2 regions of the Oceanobacillus timonensis genome follow, and region 2 is predicted to be linked to the other one. Evidence: predicted binding sites of a transcription regulator. Region 2 holds the regulator's gene; the other holds the start of a gene.
The links. Region 2 encodes LexA, which represses DNA repair genes until DNA is damaged. Its sites were predicted from a motif close to CGAACATATGTTCG; they were not measured.

Region 1: B7E05_RS11955 (rRNA methyltransferase) is a predicted target of LexA. The motif match lies at 1,297-1,310, and genes of this name have one in related genera.

Annotation. Positions count from the first base shown of each region.
Region 1 is NZ_LT800497.1:2,442,974-2,451,664, reverse strand. Features, by position in the region: gene xerS (tyrosine recombinase XerS) at 146-1,231, shown strand; gene B7E05_RS11955 (rRNA methyltransferase) at 1,580-1,957, shown strand; gene B7E05_RS11950 (acylphosphatase) at 2,508-2,783, shown strand; gene cls (cardiolipin synthase) at 2,835-4,292, opposite strand; gene B7E05_RS11940 (FAD-dependent oxidoreductase) at 4,445-5,962, opposite strand; gene B7E05_RS11935 (4Fe-4S dicluster domain-containing protein) at 6,100-6,339, opposite strand; gene B7E05_RS11930 (DUF6501 family protein) at 6,481-6,684, opposite strand; gene msrB (peptide-methionine (R)-S-oxide reductase MsrB) at 6,727-7,686, opposite strand; gene vrrA (VrrA/YqfQ family protein) at 7,805-8,293, opposite strand; gene B7E05_RS11915 (YozE family protein) at 8,573-8,691, opposite strand, start outside.
Region 2 is NZ_LT800497.1:2,614,057-2,622,747, forward strand. Features, by position in the region: gene B7E05_RS12755 (YneB family resolvase-like protein) at 98-748, opposite strand; gene lexA (transcriptional repressor LexA) at 1,149-1,769, shown strand; gene B7E05_RS12765 (hypothetical protein) at 1,959-2,219, shown strand; gene spo0A (sporulation transcription factor Spo0A) at 2,467-3,249, opposite strand; gene spoIVB (SpoIVB peptidase) at 3,595-4,788, opposite strand; gene recN (DNA repair protein RecN) at 5,035-6,729, opposite strand; gene ahrC (transcriptional regulator AhrC/ArgR) at 6,754-7,203, opposite strand; gene B7E05_RS12790 (TlyA family RNA methyltransferase) at 7,238-8,047, opposite strand; gene B7E05_RS12795 (polyprenyl synthetase family protein) at 8,068-8,691, opposite strand, start outside.

The DNA of each region.
Region 1 (8,691 bases), 170 kb from region 2:
TAATTATAAAGAAGAGGGAAGTTAGATACATCAAAAAATACTATCTAAATATATTCCAAATACATTATTACGTAAAATATAAATTTGACGTAATAATTGTGATTCTAATTAAAATCTTGTAAAATATACATATGAGGTGATCTTAATGGCGAACCGTTCAAAACAACAACTATACAACAAACTTCAAGCTTTACTTAAGGAACTACCTTGGTATGTTGAGGAGTTTATCAATCATAAAGAAAGAAAATTATCAGCAGCTTCATTACTCAATTATGCGCACGATTATAAAATCTTTTTTAATTGGCTTATTACGGAGAATTTTTATTCCGGTGAATTGAAAGATCTGCCGCTTGAATTGCTTGAATCACTCACGGTTCAGGAAGCTGAACGATTTTTAGCTTTTCTTCAATACCAATTACATAACAAAGAACTCACGATCAACCGTAAATTATCGGCTTTAAAATCGCTTTTCAATTATCTGCAAAATATTGCTGAGACACGTGATTTACAACCCTATTTAAAGCGTAATGTGATGGCAAAGCTTGAATTTAATGATATAAAAGAAAGTATGGAAACAACGGCAAACAAAATGGAAGGAAAAATTTTAATGGGCGATGAATATGAAAGCTTTCGCCAATTTATTGCCTATGACTATGGCGAGCTTTATAAAGACAATAAAAAGCTTGCAAACTTTCACACCCTAAACCGTGAACGTGATACAGCAATTGTCTCGCTTATTTTAGGGTCTGGATTACGGCTTTCCGAGCTTGTAAACCTGGATTTAGACGATATTGATCACAGCAAGTATACTGCGCGCGTTATTCGCAAAGGAAACAAAGAACAATATGTTTATTTCAGCAAGCAAGCAATGGATGACTTAAACGAATATTTACAAATTAGATCAGCACGCTATCATGTTGAGAAAACGAATAAAGCTTTATTTATAGCTGCAGCAATGGGACCAAAAGGCACGCCAAGACGATTAACTGCACGTTCTATTGAAAAATTAATCGAAAAATACGCCAACGCTTTCGGAAAACCCTCCTTATCCGTTCATAAATTAAGACATTCGTTTGCAACGAGGTATCATAGTGAAATTAACGATGTACCGAAGTTAAGACGGCAACTCGGACACTCATCGATACAAACGACGATGATTTATACGCATATTAACAACGATGATTTAAAGAATGCTGTAGATAAGATGGATATGCCTAAAGTGGATGAATGATGAGTAGTACATTTTACAATTCCCTTTAAAGTATTTTCATTCATATAGTTTTCCGCTTGAATAAAGGAACGTTTGTTTGTATAATAAGAGAAAGTATACAAACGAAGGGAGAAAAACAATGCCTAGAAATCCGGGATTTACAGACGAAGTCATTATCAAGATGTATCAAAGCGGTATGCCTTTTAAAGAAATGGTTTCACGTGTCGGAATATGATGTGTCAGATGAGTTTCTCCCCTCCTAAACTAGCAGATATTATTTACAATGACGCAATAGAACCTTATGAATCTAAAAAGGAAAAGAATTTAAGAGTACACTCAAAAAATACACAATAAAGGAGTTAAAAGAATATGTGGAAACTAGTAAATGGAAAACTTATTCAGACCGCTGATAAATCAAGAGTGGAATTTAGAACAAATGTAAGCAAGTCGATTATTGATCAATTGAACGCAATGGCCATCCAATACGACACATATCCCAATTATTTATTAGAATCAGGCTTACAAGCTGTTTTAACACAAGGGTTTATCCAGTTTAATAAAAAAAATCGTCCAAAAGATCGTGTACAGTATAAAACAACATATGATAAGGAATTATTACTTGAAGTGAAAGATTTTGCAAAAGAACACAAATTAAGTGTCAATGATGTACTTGAATGCAGTGTTCATTTCATTGATTTTAATTCAGTGAAGAAGAAAAGCAATAAACATCGAATTGAAAAGTTGTAATTTAACCATTTATTATAACGCCGTATCCATAATATTTATTATGAGAAGCTATAGTATATTTCATCTCATAACGAAGTATACTTTGGATAGTGAGACAAAACTAAATTTTTAAAACGCATTTAGTCTTTAATTATATAGTATTCGTTTACTCATCAAAACTGTATTCAAACGTTGCTGTTAAACGGAGTCAGCATATTAAGGTCCAGCCTCTTGCTTTTTTTAGCAAAATAACTTTAAACAGCAGCGTAATGCAGTTTCCGCTAAATATGAGACGTTGTTCTTGAGCGATAAACATTCCAATTGACTCGCTTTGCAAAACGCCGGTAATTATTTGTCAATTAAGTCTCTTTTTCATATCTGTCTGTTGTACAGCCGTTCAGTAAATTCTATTAAAATAGTTACCCCTTCCCCCATCGCTCTTTGTTTAGATACTGTATTCATAATTCATCTCACCTTATAATTATCAGAATATTTATTCATTAGGTTATGTCTCTTCACTGTAAATTGATAAATAAATTATGCTATCATATCTATTAAGAGGTGATTATCAATGAAGTATGTATCTGCTAGAGTTCAAGGGCGTGTGCAAGGAGTTGGATTTCGCTACTTCACGCAGCATACTGCCATGAGCTATGATATTGTCGGTTGGGTGAAAAATGAAGATGACGGCGCTGTTGCCTTCGAAGCATATGGAGAAGATGACCAAGTTGACCGTTTTCTTGAAGAAATTAAAAAAGGCCCTTCCCGATTTGCAAAAGTAAGTGAGATGGATGTTAATAAGCTTTCCGGAGAACCGGAATATACCTCTTTTAATGTAAGATATTAAAAAATGAGCAAGCCCGGTATCACTAGGAATAAGTGGTGCCGGGCTTGCTCATTATAGTATTGGCGAAAGTAAACGGGAGATATTTTCTTTGAATTTAATCCATAAAGATCGTTTGTTATAACGCGCAGTTGTTAATTCAGAACTTCGTGCACAATCTTCTTCAAATATGCTGTATAATTCTTCAGCAACCTTTTCATCATAAGTAATGGCACTTACTTCAAAATTTAAACGAAAGCTCCGAGAATCAATGTTCATCGTTCCAACAGATGCTATTTTTTTGTCTACGACGATTGTTTTAGCATGCAAAAAGCCGTTATCATAAAGTAATATTTTTGCTCCATACTTTAACAGGTCACCGGCATACGCCCATGTCGCCCAATATACAAATGGATGATCCGGCTTACAAGGAATCATAATCCGTATATCCACTCCGGACAAAAGTGCCATTTTACAAGCATCCATGAAGCTGGTATCCGGTATAAAATAAGGGGTTTGGATACAGACACTTTCCTTTGCAGAGAGTATCATTTTAATATACATATTCTTTAAATGCTCGGTCTCTGAGTTTGGACCGCTGGAAACCACTTGCACAGGGCTGGTGCCATGATGTTTTTCTAAATGAAAACAAAAATCTTTATAATCATCATGCTTTTTGTCTTTTCCGGCTTGATGCCAGTCCATGATAAACCTTATCTGAATATCATTCACAGCATTACCATGTATTTTTAAATGTGTATCTCGCCAGTAGCCGAATTTTTTATTCTCCCCAAGGTATTCATCGCCAACATTAAAACCACCAATATAGGATAAATCACCATCAATAATGACAAGTTTTCTGTGATTACGGTTATTAATTCGGAAATTCACAAGCTTTAAGAACGACGGAAAGAAAACACGGACTTCCCCACCGGCCTGCTTTAAATCCTCAAAGAATTTGGATGGCAATTTTTTTGATCCGACTTCATCATATAAAACACGAACCTTCACGCCCTCTTTTGCTTTTGCTATTAGTGCATCTCTTAGTCTCTTTCCGAGATGATCAGGCTGAATAATATAATATTGAACATTAATTTCTTGTTTCGCAGCCTGGATATCACTCAGGAGCGCATCAAACTTTTTATGACCATCGTTAAATACAAAAATCTCGTTATCCTCCGATAATCTGCCGTGGGAGGAACGTAAATTCATGGTGATAAGATCATCGTAATTTTTTAACCAGGGAAGGTCATCCCGTTTTTCTTCATCTATTAGCTTTAATTGCGTGTCAACTTCCTCTTTAAGCATTTTCTGTTCTTCCGCTGTTAAGCCATAGAAATTATTCTGCTTTAAACTGCGTCCTAAGAAGATGTAAATCAAGAATCCGACAATAGGTAAGAAAAACAAGACCAATAACCATGCCCATGTATAGCCGACATCTCGTTTTTCGAAAAATAACACACCTAATGCTAATAATAAATTAATAAAAATAATGATGGAGGCAATCATTGTAATAATATTACTTATTTCCATTGCCAATAGAAATCACCTTCTTTTTTTCTATAAGTTAAACTATTTTATTAGATTCATCCATATTATATAAAATGAAAAGTTAAGTCAACTATTGCTGCGCACACCTAAAAAGGAACACGTTTTTACGAATCAAACGTGTTCCTTTTTAGGTGTTAGTCATCGAGAGATATTTTTCTCAAAGGTTTTTTCGCCGGTCCTGCCATTACCTCCCCATCATAATGATAACGGGATCCGTGGCAGGGACAGTCCCAGGTTCTGTCTGCGCCGTTCCAATTCACCTCGCAACCCAGATGCGTGCACGTTGTATCAAGGACATGTACCTGATCTTCCATATCTTTATAAATGCCGACCCGGTCCCCTTTTACTGTTGTAATAGCTGCTTCGTCTATCTCTAATGTGTCTATTTCTTTAGAAGCAGGAAAAGACAGTTTCCCTTTTAAAAATTCTGTTGCAACTTCCATATTAAAACGGAATAAATTTTGTAACATCGGTTTTGAAGTGAACCGTTGCGGAGAGAATAAACCTTCGTACGGATGTTCATCTTTTTTAGTGATGATGTCCGTCATTATTTTGGCAGCTAGTGTCCCATTTGTCATCCCCCATTTTTTATAGCCGGTAGCAATAAGGATAGAAGGATCATCTCCTGTTATTGGGCCAATGTATGGCATTTTATCCAATGTGGTAAAATCTTGCGCGGACCATTGATAAGGAAAATCCGTTATCTCAAATTGCTCTTTAGCAAATGCCTTTAGATTCGCATAGCATGATGTTTCATCTAATTTTTCTCCGGAACGATGGTTTTCGCCGCCAATAAGCAGATAAGTGTCTTTATTATTTAACGTAGCTGTCCGGATAGAACGGATGGGATTTTCAGCATTGATATATATACCGCCTGGGTATGTTCCTGTCCATTTTCCAGCCACTATATGAGATTGTTCTGCGTACATTTTGGCAAAATAAAGCCCTTGATGATCTATATACGGAAATTGTGTTGCTGCTATCAGGTAATCGCATGCAACACGATATTCGTCCTTTGTCATAACCGTTTTTTGTCTATTATATTCCAACTTCATCGCAACTGTTTGCTCATAAACCTCTGTTCCGTTTTTGACAGCTTCCTCAAACATAAATTGTAAATACTTTAGCGGATGAAATTGTGCTTGCCCCGGCATTTTTAATGCTTGTTTAAATGGGATATCAAGCGGCATCTCCGAGGTGAGTTCTCCGGGGATACCCAAGGTTTGGTATGCCTCTGCTTCTTTGTCTAATTGCGGTAAATAGGCATCATCATTGGTGAAAAGAAAAGCATCTTGTTCCTCATAATTACAATCAATCCGATGTTCTGTGATTTCATTTTTTATAAAATCCATGCCGTCGCGGTTTGCCTGATAATATTGTTTTGCTTTTTCTTCTCCAAAAGTATCTATCAGTTCCGAATATATCATACCATGCTGCGCAGTGACTTTGGCTGACGTATTTCCAGTCACACCACTAAGCACTTGATTAGCTTCTAATAAGATAACTTTCATGCCTTTTTTAGAAAGCAGATAAGCAGCAGTAATTCCTGTTAATCCTGCTCCAACGATACAAACTTCTGTTTCCTTCGATTCTTGAAGCTTGGGAAAGTCTTGAAATGCGGTATCTGTCCGCCAAATGGATTTCGAATTCATATTTATTGCACCTCACATTTTGCTTGTTTCTTTTAGTATCTCCTTTACACATCAGCTTACTCAAAAGAAATGGAAACAAAAAAGAGGACATAGAAAAAGGCTGCTTCTGTTATGCAAGCAACCTTTGTATCGAATCATTAGCGATTTTCAAAAAACAGCCGATTCAATGAAATATATTCGTTCTCTTCTTCCGGTACCTCATCTTCCATATAGATTGCCTCTACCGGACAAACTGCTTCACATGCACCGCAATCGATGCAAATATCCGGATCGATATAGAACATATCTTTGCCTTCCTCTATACAATCAACGGGGCAAACTTCTACGCATTCCCCTGATTTTTCTGTTTTACATGGTGATGTAATAATAAAAGCCAACGAAATTCTCCTCCTCTTTACCAATGGTTTACGTATGAAATAATTATAACGTATTTTAAAATAAAAGAAAACGTCCTTATATGTAATCAGGAGATAAGATTTGTTCTGTAAACCAACCTTATCTCCTGATATTGGATCTGTTTAAACCACTTGGAAATAATCTTTTCTAAATCCTGCCATTCGATCACTGTTATCAATAATAAAGTAAAACTCATCTGTCTCGTTTTTTACATCGTAAACTTTACCTGGAGTAAGTTTGCGGTCTACAATAAATTTCTTGGCATTCGCGTGTACACATTTAATTTGTTTGATGGTTTCTCTGTTTTCCCAATCCTTATGAATCATTCTTTTGTTCTCCTCTGCTTGTTTACATAATAATATTATAATCTATTTGAATAGATATAAAAAGTTTCCATAACCTTCTTCTTCCATCTTGTCCTTAGGAATAAAGCGCATTGCTGCAGAATTCATACAATAACGTAATCCGCCTGCTTCTTTTGGACCGTCTTCGAAAACATGTCCCAAATGAGAATCGGATTGTTTACTTCGAACTTCTGTGCGAACCATGCCATGAGAAGTATCCGTCACATCTGTCACTTGCTGCGGGTCAACTGGTTTTGTAAAGCTCGGCCAGCCGCAGCCTGCATCATATTGCTCCTTCGATGAAAAAAGAACCTTGCCGGAAATAATATCAACATAAATACCATCTTCTTTATTATCCCAATATGCATTGTCAAACGGACGCTCTGTCCCGTTTTCTTGTGTGACTTGATATTGAAGAGGCGTCAGCTTCTCTCTTAATTCTTGTTCAGAAGGTTTATGCTGCCAATTTTCTTTGATGAAAGCTTCCCGGCCGGAGCCTTTTTTATACATTTTATAATGGAAAGAACGTTTCTTATAGTAATCCTGGTGCTCTTCCTCTGCTTCATAAAAAGGTTTAACCGGAAGAATCGGTGTAACGATGTCTTTTTTAAATTTTCCACTTTGCTGCAGTAATTCCTTAGAATGCTCTGCTATTTCTTTCTGTTCTTCATCATGATAAAAAATAGCTGTTTGATAGGACTCACCACGGTCATTAAATTGTCCGCCGGTATCTGTCGGATCAATTTGCTGCCAAAAAGTTTCTACTAACTCTTTATAAGGCATGATCGTTGGATCAAATTCAATTTGCACCGCTTCGACATGTCCTGTTGTATCGGAACAAACCTGCTCATAGGTTGGATTTTCTACATGACCGCCCGTGTAGCCGGAACGAATACTGATTACCCCTGGCCGTTCATCAAACGGTTCCACCATACACCAAAAGCATCCTCCTGCAAAAGTGGCGAGCTTTTTTTGTTGTGACATATTTTATTGCCTCCTATTCATCGCTATTTTACTATCCATTCTCCCCCTATTCTTCCTTTTTTATAAAAAAAAATCAAGCAGAAGGCTTTTAAGATTATTGTAATAGCCCCCTCTTGATTTAAATATACAGTTTTGGTGTAGAGATACCTTTTTCTTCTGTTTGTACAGGTTCTTTTTGTTCTTCTTGCTGCTGCTGATGGATTTCCTGTTTTGGTTCTGGATGCTCTTGGGAGAGTGTTTCTGCCGGAGTGGATGCTGTATCTTCTTTATTAAACGATTTAAAAGCTTTCATCATCCTGTACATGGAAGGAAGATTCTTTACCATTGGTCCATATTCCTGAATTAACGGTGCTGTTGATTGGACGACACCAAGAACTTGCTGTACACCGCCAAGTGTTTTAGAAAGTGTAGAAGCGCCTCCTGTCTGCGCCAATCCTTGTGCAGCACCACTAGATAATAAACTTGATAAACCTCTTGATCCGCCTTTTGCATTTGCAGTTCCACTCGAGTTTCTTATTTCTTTCGGAATCCCTCTTAAATGAGGAGGCCCGTTACGAAAAGGGGACTGTGGCGAACGAGGTATTTGATTTCTAGATGGGAAAACCATCACTATCTACCCCTTATTCATCTATTTCTTTTTCATTCTCTTATAGAATATGCGATAGTCATTCAACTGTGTAGACATTCATCTTATTCCTCTCATACACGCAATCATTTCCCGGGAAACCGCAGGAATCAACAAGAATCAGCGAGGACGATAAAAGCATGTCGAAACCTCCCGTTATTTCGTATATACTTGTTAATCAAACGTTTGATTAACAAGTATATACTCCGGTAAAAAGCTACCTAAACTGCTGTTACGTGTTCATGAAAAAAGCAGCATGTTTCAGCTGCTGTATTTCCATTCATAATCTGTCCAAAGCTCATCAAAGACATTTAATGCACCGGGAAATGGACTGTTCCATTCCAGATAATCACTGATTTCATCATAACTTGTTGCTTGCT
Region 2 (8,691 bases):
TTGTCAGGTTAGTATGACCGCTACAGAAAAACATAGTCCCAGTTCCAATCCTGAATAAAGAGCAGTTATTGTTCTGCTTCTCTATATTACGTCACTGTCAGTCATCATTCAAGGAATTGATATATTCCTGGTAACGCCGATGAATCGTTGCCTTCGACGCATGATAGCCGAGTCCTTCTAAAACCGTTGTAATTTCTTGAAATGTTAATTTATTTTGGCGTAACCGGACAATCTCTTTAATCGGAATTTCGGCACGCTCTCTCCCAGGGGATTGATTGATATGGTTTAAATTTTCTTGAGGGTTATATCCATTGGTTACAGCCCTGCGCATGCCCCGTTTTATTTTCATATTATGTAATTTGCGCTGATGTTCTTCTACTATACCAACAATATCCAACACCATCGAATCCGCCTCATTCAGTTCAAGTTCTCCTTCATGCGTTACTGTATAAATTGGTATCTGCATTTTTCGAAGTTGATGAAATAAAGCAATTTTTGTATTTCCTCTTCCCAGTCTTGTTTCATCCTGAATACAAAGACAATCAGCTTCTTGACGGGAAAAATAATCAAGAAGCTTAAATATACCATCTCTGTCGATATCATAACTGCTGGCTTTTTCCTGTATGCAATCTATGACAGTGAAATTTAATTTTTCAGCAAGGACTGTTAATTCTTCATATTGTCTTTGAAGCGATGTTTCCTGTGTTTTTTTATCCGTACTTACCCGGCAATAAATAATCGTTCTCAATGTCCTATCCTCCAATGGCAAACCGTTCTTGTCCACTTCCCGGGTTGTCCTTTTTTACCATTTATTTTCCTTCATTATAAATTCTATTAATACGTTATAAAATAAGCAAGGAAATAAGTTATCCTGTTCCAAAACCTAAACAGTCGTAACCATCATTACATATAAAAAAAGTAAAGCAATAATAAAAGCTACAATATAAAACGCGTCAGACTTCATTAGTTTTTCAAACATTTTAAAACTCCCCTTCAGTTATTTTATAAATTCACGGAACAGCTGTTCTAAAAATAGTATATAAAGAACAACTGTTCTTGTCAACACTTTTTAGAACGTTTGTTTGTAAAAGATAAAATTACATGCTATACTGTAAATAACAAATACCTATGCCAGAGGGGAGAAAATCATGACAAAACTTTCAAAAAGACAGCAAATGATTTTTAACTTTATTAAAGAAGAAGTAGAACAGAAAGGCTATCCGCCTTCTGTCCGGGAAATTGCAGTAGCTGTCGGTTTAGCTTCAAGCTCTACTGTTCATGGTCATTTAGAAAGATTAGAAAACAAAGGATTTATTCGTAGAGATCCAACCAAGCCCCGCGCAATTGAGGTTATATATGGTAATGAAAATGAAGCACCCAGAGATAAAGCCATTTATGTACCGGTAATTGGTAAAGTTACCGCAGGAATTCCTATTACTGCGATTGAAAATATTGAAGAATTTGTTCCCGTTCCCAGCTCTTCAGCCGGACCGGATGATAACCTGTTTGTACTAATTATTGAAGGAGAAAGTATGATTGAGGCAGGCATTCTGGATAATGATATGGTTATCGTTAAACAGCAAAGTTCTGCTGATAATGGCGATATTGTTGTGGCCATGACCGAGGAAGATGAAGCTACTGTGAAACGATTTTTTAAAGAAAAGAATCGATTCCGGCTGCAGCCTGAAAATCCGACAATGGAGCCTCTCTATTATGAAAATGTAACGATTCTTGGTAAAGTTATCGGCCTATATCGCCATATCCATTAATTGAAAAAGCTCCCAAACTGCTGTTCAAACAAGTGCTATTCCAATGAGGCCTATAGACAGCTATACAAATATTTCACGAATAAGAAGTTAACAGACATCCATTTAAAAGATGTCTGTTAACTTTTTAACATAAATCGCGCGTACGCTTCATATGTTTGTGTAAAAGACAAGCCTAAGGAGTGAATCGCCTTGACGGAAATCATTAAAAAAAGATGGATTTATATTCCGATAATCATCATTAGCTTTGTATTCGGTCTTGTTTATTTAACCAAAGTAGCTGACTATTTGACCCTCCCATTTCTATCAGTACTTTTGCTCATTCTTACTTTTCTGGAAGTCTATCCAGGCAAAAATTATTTTTCCCGGAAAAACATCATCAAAATGCTTGCTGCTCTTCTCATCGTTTCCCTTGCAGCATGGTACCAAATTACAGTTTTTATCCTTGGATAAATAACTTATTTTTCACATCTCCGTTTATTCCCTTCACTTGATTCGAAGCGATGCAGCTTCGTATTTATCTATAACAAAAGACACCTCTCTTTACTGGTAAATGTTACATGCCAATAAAGAAAAATGTCTTTTGATAAAAAGCGATTTATTTATAGCCCTAAAAAGAAGCTTATCGGCTTCTAAGCGCGGGCTTGCAAATACGATATAAGTAATGTAAATCCTATCACACATAGGGTTCAATACCCCACTAACTTACCTTATGTTCCAAACGTAATCTGTCAGCCACCATGGCAATGAATTCTGAGTTCGTCGGTTTTGCTTTGGAAATATTAATGGTGTAGCCGAATAAAGCAGAAATAGAATCAACATTTCCTCTGCTCCAAGCAACCTCAATTGCATGACGAATCGCTCTTTCAACACGAGAAGCAGTTGTACTGAACTTTTTGGCGATATCCGGGTAGAGTACTTTCGTAATGGACCCTAACAGTTCGATATCGTTATAAACCATCGTAATTGCTTCTCTTAAGTACATATATCCTTTAATATGCGCAGGTACGCCGATTTCATGAATAATATTTGTTATATTTGCTTCCAAATCTTGTTTCCTTTTATCATCTGTATTGGTTTTCGTTATATTCGTCACTCTTGGAGCAGTAAGTCCCCGTACCTGAAGGATTTGATCAGCCAGGTTCTGTATGTCAAATGGTTTCAGAATAAAATAAGAAGCCCCTAAATCAACAGCTTTCTTCATTACCTCTTCCTGGCCAAATGCTGTCAGCATAATAACATGCGGTTTTTTAGTTAAGTTCATTTTTTTAATTTCACTTAATACAGCTATACCATCCATATGCGGCATAATAATATCTAACACCAAGACATCTGGTGTCTTTTCCTCAATTAATGTGATACAATCCTTGCCGTTTAATGCTGTTCCAACAACTTCAATTTCATTCTGTTGACCAAAAAAGTCCTCCATTAATTGGATTAACTCACGATTATCATCTACAAAACATACTGATATTTTACTCACTAAAAAATCCTCCCTTTTGCTTTTTATGCACCTATTACTTATTCTACAAATAATAAGAATATCCTCTTAAAAATCAAAATAAATTTGATTTATTTCGATTTTCTTTAGCATTCTCCCTTTTTCTCTGTTTTTCAACATCCTTCGACAAACATTTAAAGCTTTATTGTATCCGTTTTCATTATAACAGATATAGATGTATTTTTTTCAAGAAATTTAAAATTTAACAATTTATGTCCATATTGTCATACAAAAACTTGTGATAACGATCGTTATCACAAGTTTTTGTATGACAGTCTTATTTCTTTGCGTTTGGAAAGAAGGAATAGCCTGCAATAAAGCTTCCTTTTATGCTGCGGATTCATTCTCGTCCGGCTGAATAATATCAGCATCTTCCAGCATCCATTCAATATGAACACCATAACCGGAAGTTGGATCATTTACAAATACATGTGTTACAGCACCAATAATTTTATCATTTTGAATAATTGGGCTCCCGCTCATTCCCTGTACAATTCCGCCTGTTACTTCTAACAAGCGCGGGTCTGTGATTTGAATAACCATTCCTTTTGTAGATGCTGATTTTTGAGGAACACTGCTGATAATTTCAACATCAAATTCTTCAATTTTTTCCCCGTCTACAACTGTTAAAATTTTTGCAGGACCTTCTTTTACTTCATGGGACAATGCAACGGGAAAGGATTCTTCATATTTCTCATGATTGACCCCTTTCTCTAATTTTCCAAATATCCCAAAGTCCGTATTTTTCGTTATATTACCAATTCGTTTTTCCTGTGTTTGAAAAGATGCTTGTTTTTCCCCGGGCAATCCATTATCACCTTTTTCAATGGATGTAACAGATGAATGAATAATCGATCCCTGTTTAATATCAATCGGTTTCTTTGTATCCATATCGGAAATAACATGCCCTAAAGCACCGTATTTCCCTGATTCCGGATCATAAAAAGTCATTGTGCCAATACCTGCTGCCGTATCCCTGATATATAAACCAATTTTATAAGCTTTTTCTTTTTTATCAAAAACAGGCTGTAAGTTGGTTTCCATAAACTTATCTCCACGCTTCAATTTGACTTGCAGCGCTTTGTTTTCTTTACCGCTATGATCAACAATCGGTTTGATATCTGTCATATGGTTTATCTTCTGTCCATTTATTTCAACAATCGTATCACCGACATTTATTTTGGCGGTTTCCCCTGGAGATTTTGCTCCTTCTGATACTTTCACTTGATGATGTCCGACCACCAGTACACCCTTTGTCTCTAATTGTACGCCGATGGATTGTCCCCCTGGTACGATTCTGACATCTTCCAGGTCTTGGTACTGTTTATCATTATCCTCCTTATTTGTACGTTCTCCTTTATTGAAAAAGGGAAGGATGGGATGGTCTTGAAATACTTCTTTATATCCTTGCATGGAAGTTTCTGCGTGGATAACGGAAGGGGAAATAAAAAATAACATAAAAACAAGTGATAAAAGCGGGCTAATGAGATATATCCACTTGTTCTTGCTTGGTCTCTGCATGAATCGTCTCCTCCTCTTACAAAAAATATGATCTTTCTGTACCTATACTTTTTGCAGTTGGAGGGCAGTTTAAACTGGAACAACCTATGTGATATGTGTATCTTTTCCTCTAAAAAAATGGATAAACGAATGTATAGTGTGTTATTCCTCGGATGCAAACGGACACGCTGTTGACGGAATTTGTAAGTATAGGAAAAAGAAAAAACCGGTACTTTTATTGTCCGGCTTTTCCAGGTTTTTATCCCTTTAATTTGATTTTTTAAAACGGTCCGCTAATGCTACCATTTCCTTCGCATGTTCTTTCGCAGTGTCAGTTAATTTTGTTCCTGTAACCATTCGGCTTAACTCTTCAATTAGTTCTTTATCATTTAATTCGACGACGGAAGTAAAAGTGCGGTTTTCTTTTTCTTTTTTCTGGATAAATTTATGCGTATCTGCCATTGCAGCAACTTGAGGAAGGTGGGTAATACATAGAACTTGTGATTCTAACGAAACTTCATGGATTTTTTCAGCAATCGCCTGGGCGACTCTTCCACTGACACCTGTATCCACTTCATCAAAAATAACACTCGTAATGCCTTGATGCTTTGAAAAGATTTTCTTTAAGGCAAGCATAATTCTTGATAACTCGCCACCTGAAGCGATTTTTGTAAGATCCTTTAAAGGTTCGCCAACATTAGTGGAAATACGAAATAATATTTTATCATAGCCGTTTGATTTCAGCTTTCGTTGTGCAGAGTCCTCAAAATCAATGGAAAAGGTCGTTTTTTCCAAATAAAGATCCTTCAATTCCCGGTGAATATCTTTTGTTAATTCTTCAGCAGCCTGCTTTCGTAAATAATGAAGCTGATCTGCCTCCAATAAAGCATCTTTTTCCAGCTCATCAATTTCAGTGACCAGTGTATTTAAATGCGATTCCCTGTTTGTAATCTGTTCGATTTCTTCTTCCACTCGACCTAAATAGTCTGTCATTTCTTCCACTGTTGAACCATATTTCCGTTTTAATCTGTTTAATTCATCGATTCGTTGCTCAATCTCATTCAGACGTTCCGGATTATATTGCAGTTGGTCAAGATAATTACGGATGTCATATGTGCTTTCTTCCAGCATATAATAATGATTGGAGATGTTATCTAATATTTCGGCAATAAAAGGATCCAAATCAGAGGCATCCTGCAAGGAACGCTGCGCCTGGCTGATTAAATCCAATCCGCGTTGTTCGCCATACAAAGCAAAATAAGCGTCAGAAAGCGATTGGTGTATTTTTTCATAATTTGCCAACTGATTGCGTTCTTCTTCTAAATCTGTATCTTCATTGGGTACAAGCTGTGCTTCTGTTAATTCCTGCTGTTGAAATTGAAGCAAATCAAGACGTTGCGCCATCTCTTGTTCATTATCATTCAAACTGCGGTACTTTTTCTTCCATTTTTCCAGTTGTTCATAAATATTCTGGTAATCCTTTTTAGCTTCTTTCATCTCATCTCCGAGATAAAGATCTAAAAAGTCAATATGCTGCTCATTATCCATTAATGATTGCGTCTCATGCTGACTATGGATATCAATCAATGTCTTTCCAAATTCACGGAGAATAGCCAGTGTCACTAATTTACTATTCACACGACAGATGCTTTTTCCGGATGAGGTTATCGTCCGTTGGAGCACAATTTGCTCATCGCTGATTTCAATCCCGTATGCTTTTCCGACTTGGTAAATAGGGTGTTTTTCGTGATCGATGAAAAACAATCCTTCAATCTCTGCTTTATTTGATTCATGTCGAACAAAGTCAACCGAACCTCTTGCACCAGCCAATAATTGGATAGCATCAATGATAATGGATTTCCCTGCGCCTGTTTCACCGGTTAACACCGTCAGTCCTTCTTGTAAGTTCAGGGATAGTTCCTCAATAATCGCAAAGTTTTTTATAGATAATTCCGTTAACATGCTGCTCACCCCGACTAAATATTTTTAAAGCATTCCAATTAATCGATTTTTAATATCCTCCGCATGTTCCGGTGTCCTGCATATAATTAAACACGTATCATCACCGCAGATGGTTCCCATAATCTCTTCCCAATCTAAATTATCAATTAAGACACCCACTGCGTGCGCATTACCGGGGAGTGTTTTTAAAATAATAAAATGACTGGCATTTTCAATTTTGACAAACGTATCTACAATCAACCGCTGCAGTTTCTGTAATGGATTAAACCGCTGATCTGCAGGTAAGCTGTACTTATACTCCCCGGTACTTGTCGGTACTTTTACCAATTGCAATTCTTTAATATCCCGGGAAACGGTTGCTTGGGTTACGTTATAGCCAAGATTTTTCAATGAATCAACCAGCTCATCCTGTGTTTCAATGATATTTTCGGTAATTAATTCACGAATTTTTATATGACGCTGTATTTTACTCATTTACAAACCCTCCTTTATTATGACGCTGCTAAAATTATTGGATTAATGCCTGCTGCGCTTCCTCCACAACCTTTTCTAAAACAACTTCTTTAGACGTTCCTTTATTTTTCCATTTAAAATGCGCCAAAAATTCAATGTTCCCTTCTGTTCCTTTGATGGGTGAATATGTGATATCCATTAAGGTAAAAGAAGCTTCCTGAGCGTAATGGATTACTTTCTCCAAAACCTCCAGGTGAATTGCCGGATCTCTTACAATTCCTTTTTCACCAACCTGCTCTCGAAGTGCTTCAAATTGAGGTTTTATTAATGCAATCACATCATTTTTTTCATGAAGCAATGTCGCAAGCACAGGAAAAATATGCTTTAAAGAAATAAAAGACACATCGATAGAAGCTACCTCAGGACAGCCGGAATATAACATATCCGGGGTAACATGCCTGAAATTTGTTCTCTCCATACTGATAACGCTGGGGTCATTACGGAGCTTCCAATCCAATTGATTATAGCCGACATCAATCGCATAACATTTTTTAGCGCCATTTTTTAAAGCACAGTCTGTAAAGCCTCCTGTTGATGAGCCGATATCCATAAAGATCTTATCTGTTACATCTACCGAAAAAGATTGAAGTGCTTTTTCAAGCTTATAACCGCCTCTGCCTACGTATTTTAAAGTCTTGTCTTTGATTCGGAGTGGTTTTTCGACAGCAATAAGACTTCCGGGTTTATCCATGCGCTCCTCCCCGGAATACACCAATCCTGCCATACAAGCCCGTTTTGCACTTTCCATGTCTTCTGCCAATTCTCGTTCCACCAACAATTCAGCAATTTTTTTCTTTTTTTTCATAAACCTGTTCCTTTACCTGTTTAATGGTCTCTTTCACTAAAGTAATCCGTTAACGCTCTTAAAAGAGAATCCTCTGCGTCCGCTAATTTTAAGCTTTCATATGCTTTTTTTACATATTTTTCTTTTTGAGCCATTGCACCATCAAGTCCTAACAATTTTGGATAAGTACTTTTTTCATTCAGCTCATCGCTTCCGACAGGCTTACCTAACTTTTCTTCTTCTCCGGAAACATCAAGAATATCATCCTGCACTTGAAAAATAAGCCCTAAATAGTGTGCATATTTCTCTAAATAATGTAGTTGATCCGCTGTCGCATCCGCTAAATATGCTCCTGCATAAATCGCAAACCGGATGAGTTCTCCTGTTTTTAATGTATGAATTTCTTCCATTTTCTCTAAAGAGACAGACTGTTTTTCAGCTTCCATATCAAGTATTTGTCCGCCGACCATCCCTTTAGGACCACTGCAGGCTGTTAACGTTTTGGTAAGGGTTACTTTCTGATCTGAGCTGAGCAATGGATCGCTTAAAATCAGCTCAAAACTGTATGTTAACAATGCATCACCGGCAAGAATCGCTGTCGCTTCATCAAACTTTTTATGATTCGTTAACATACCACGGCGGTAATCATCGTCATCCATCGCCGG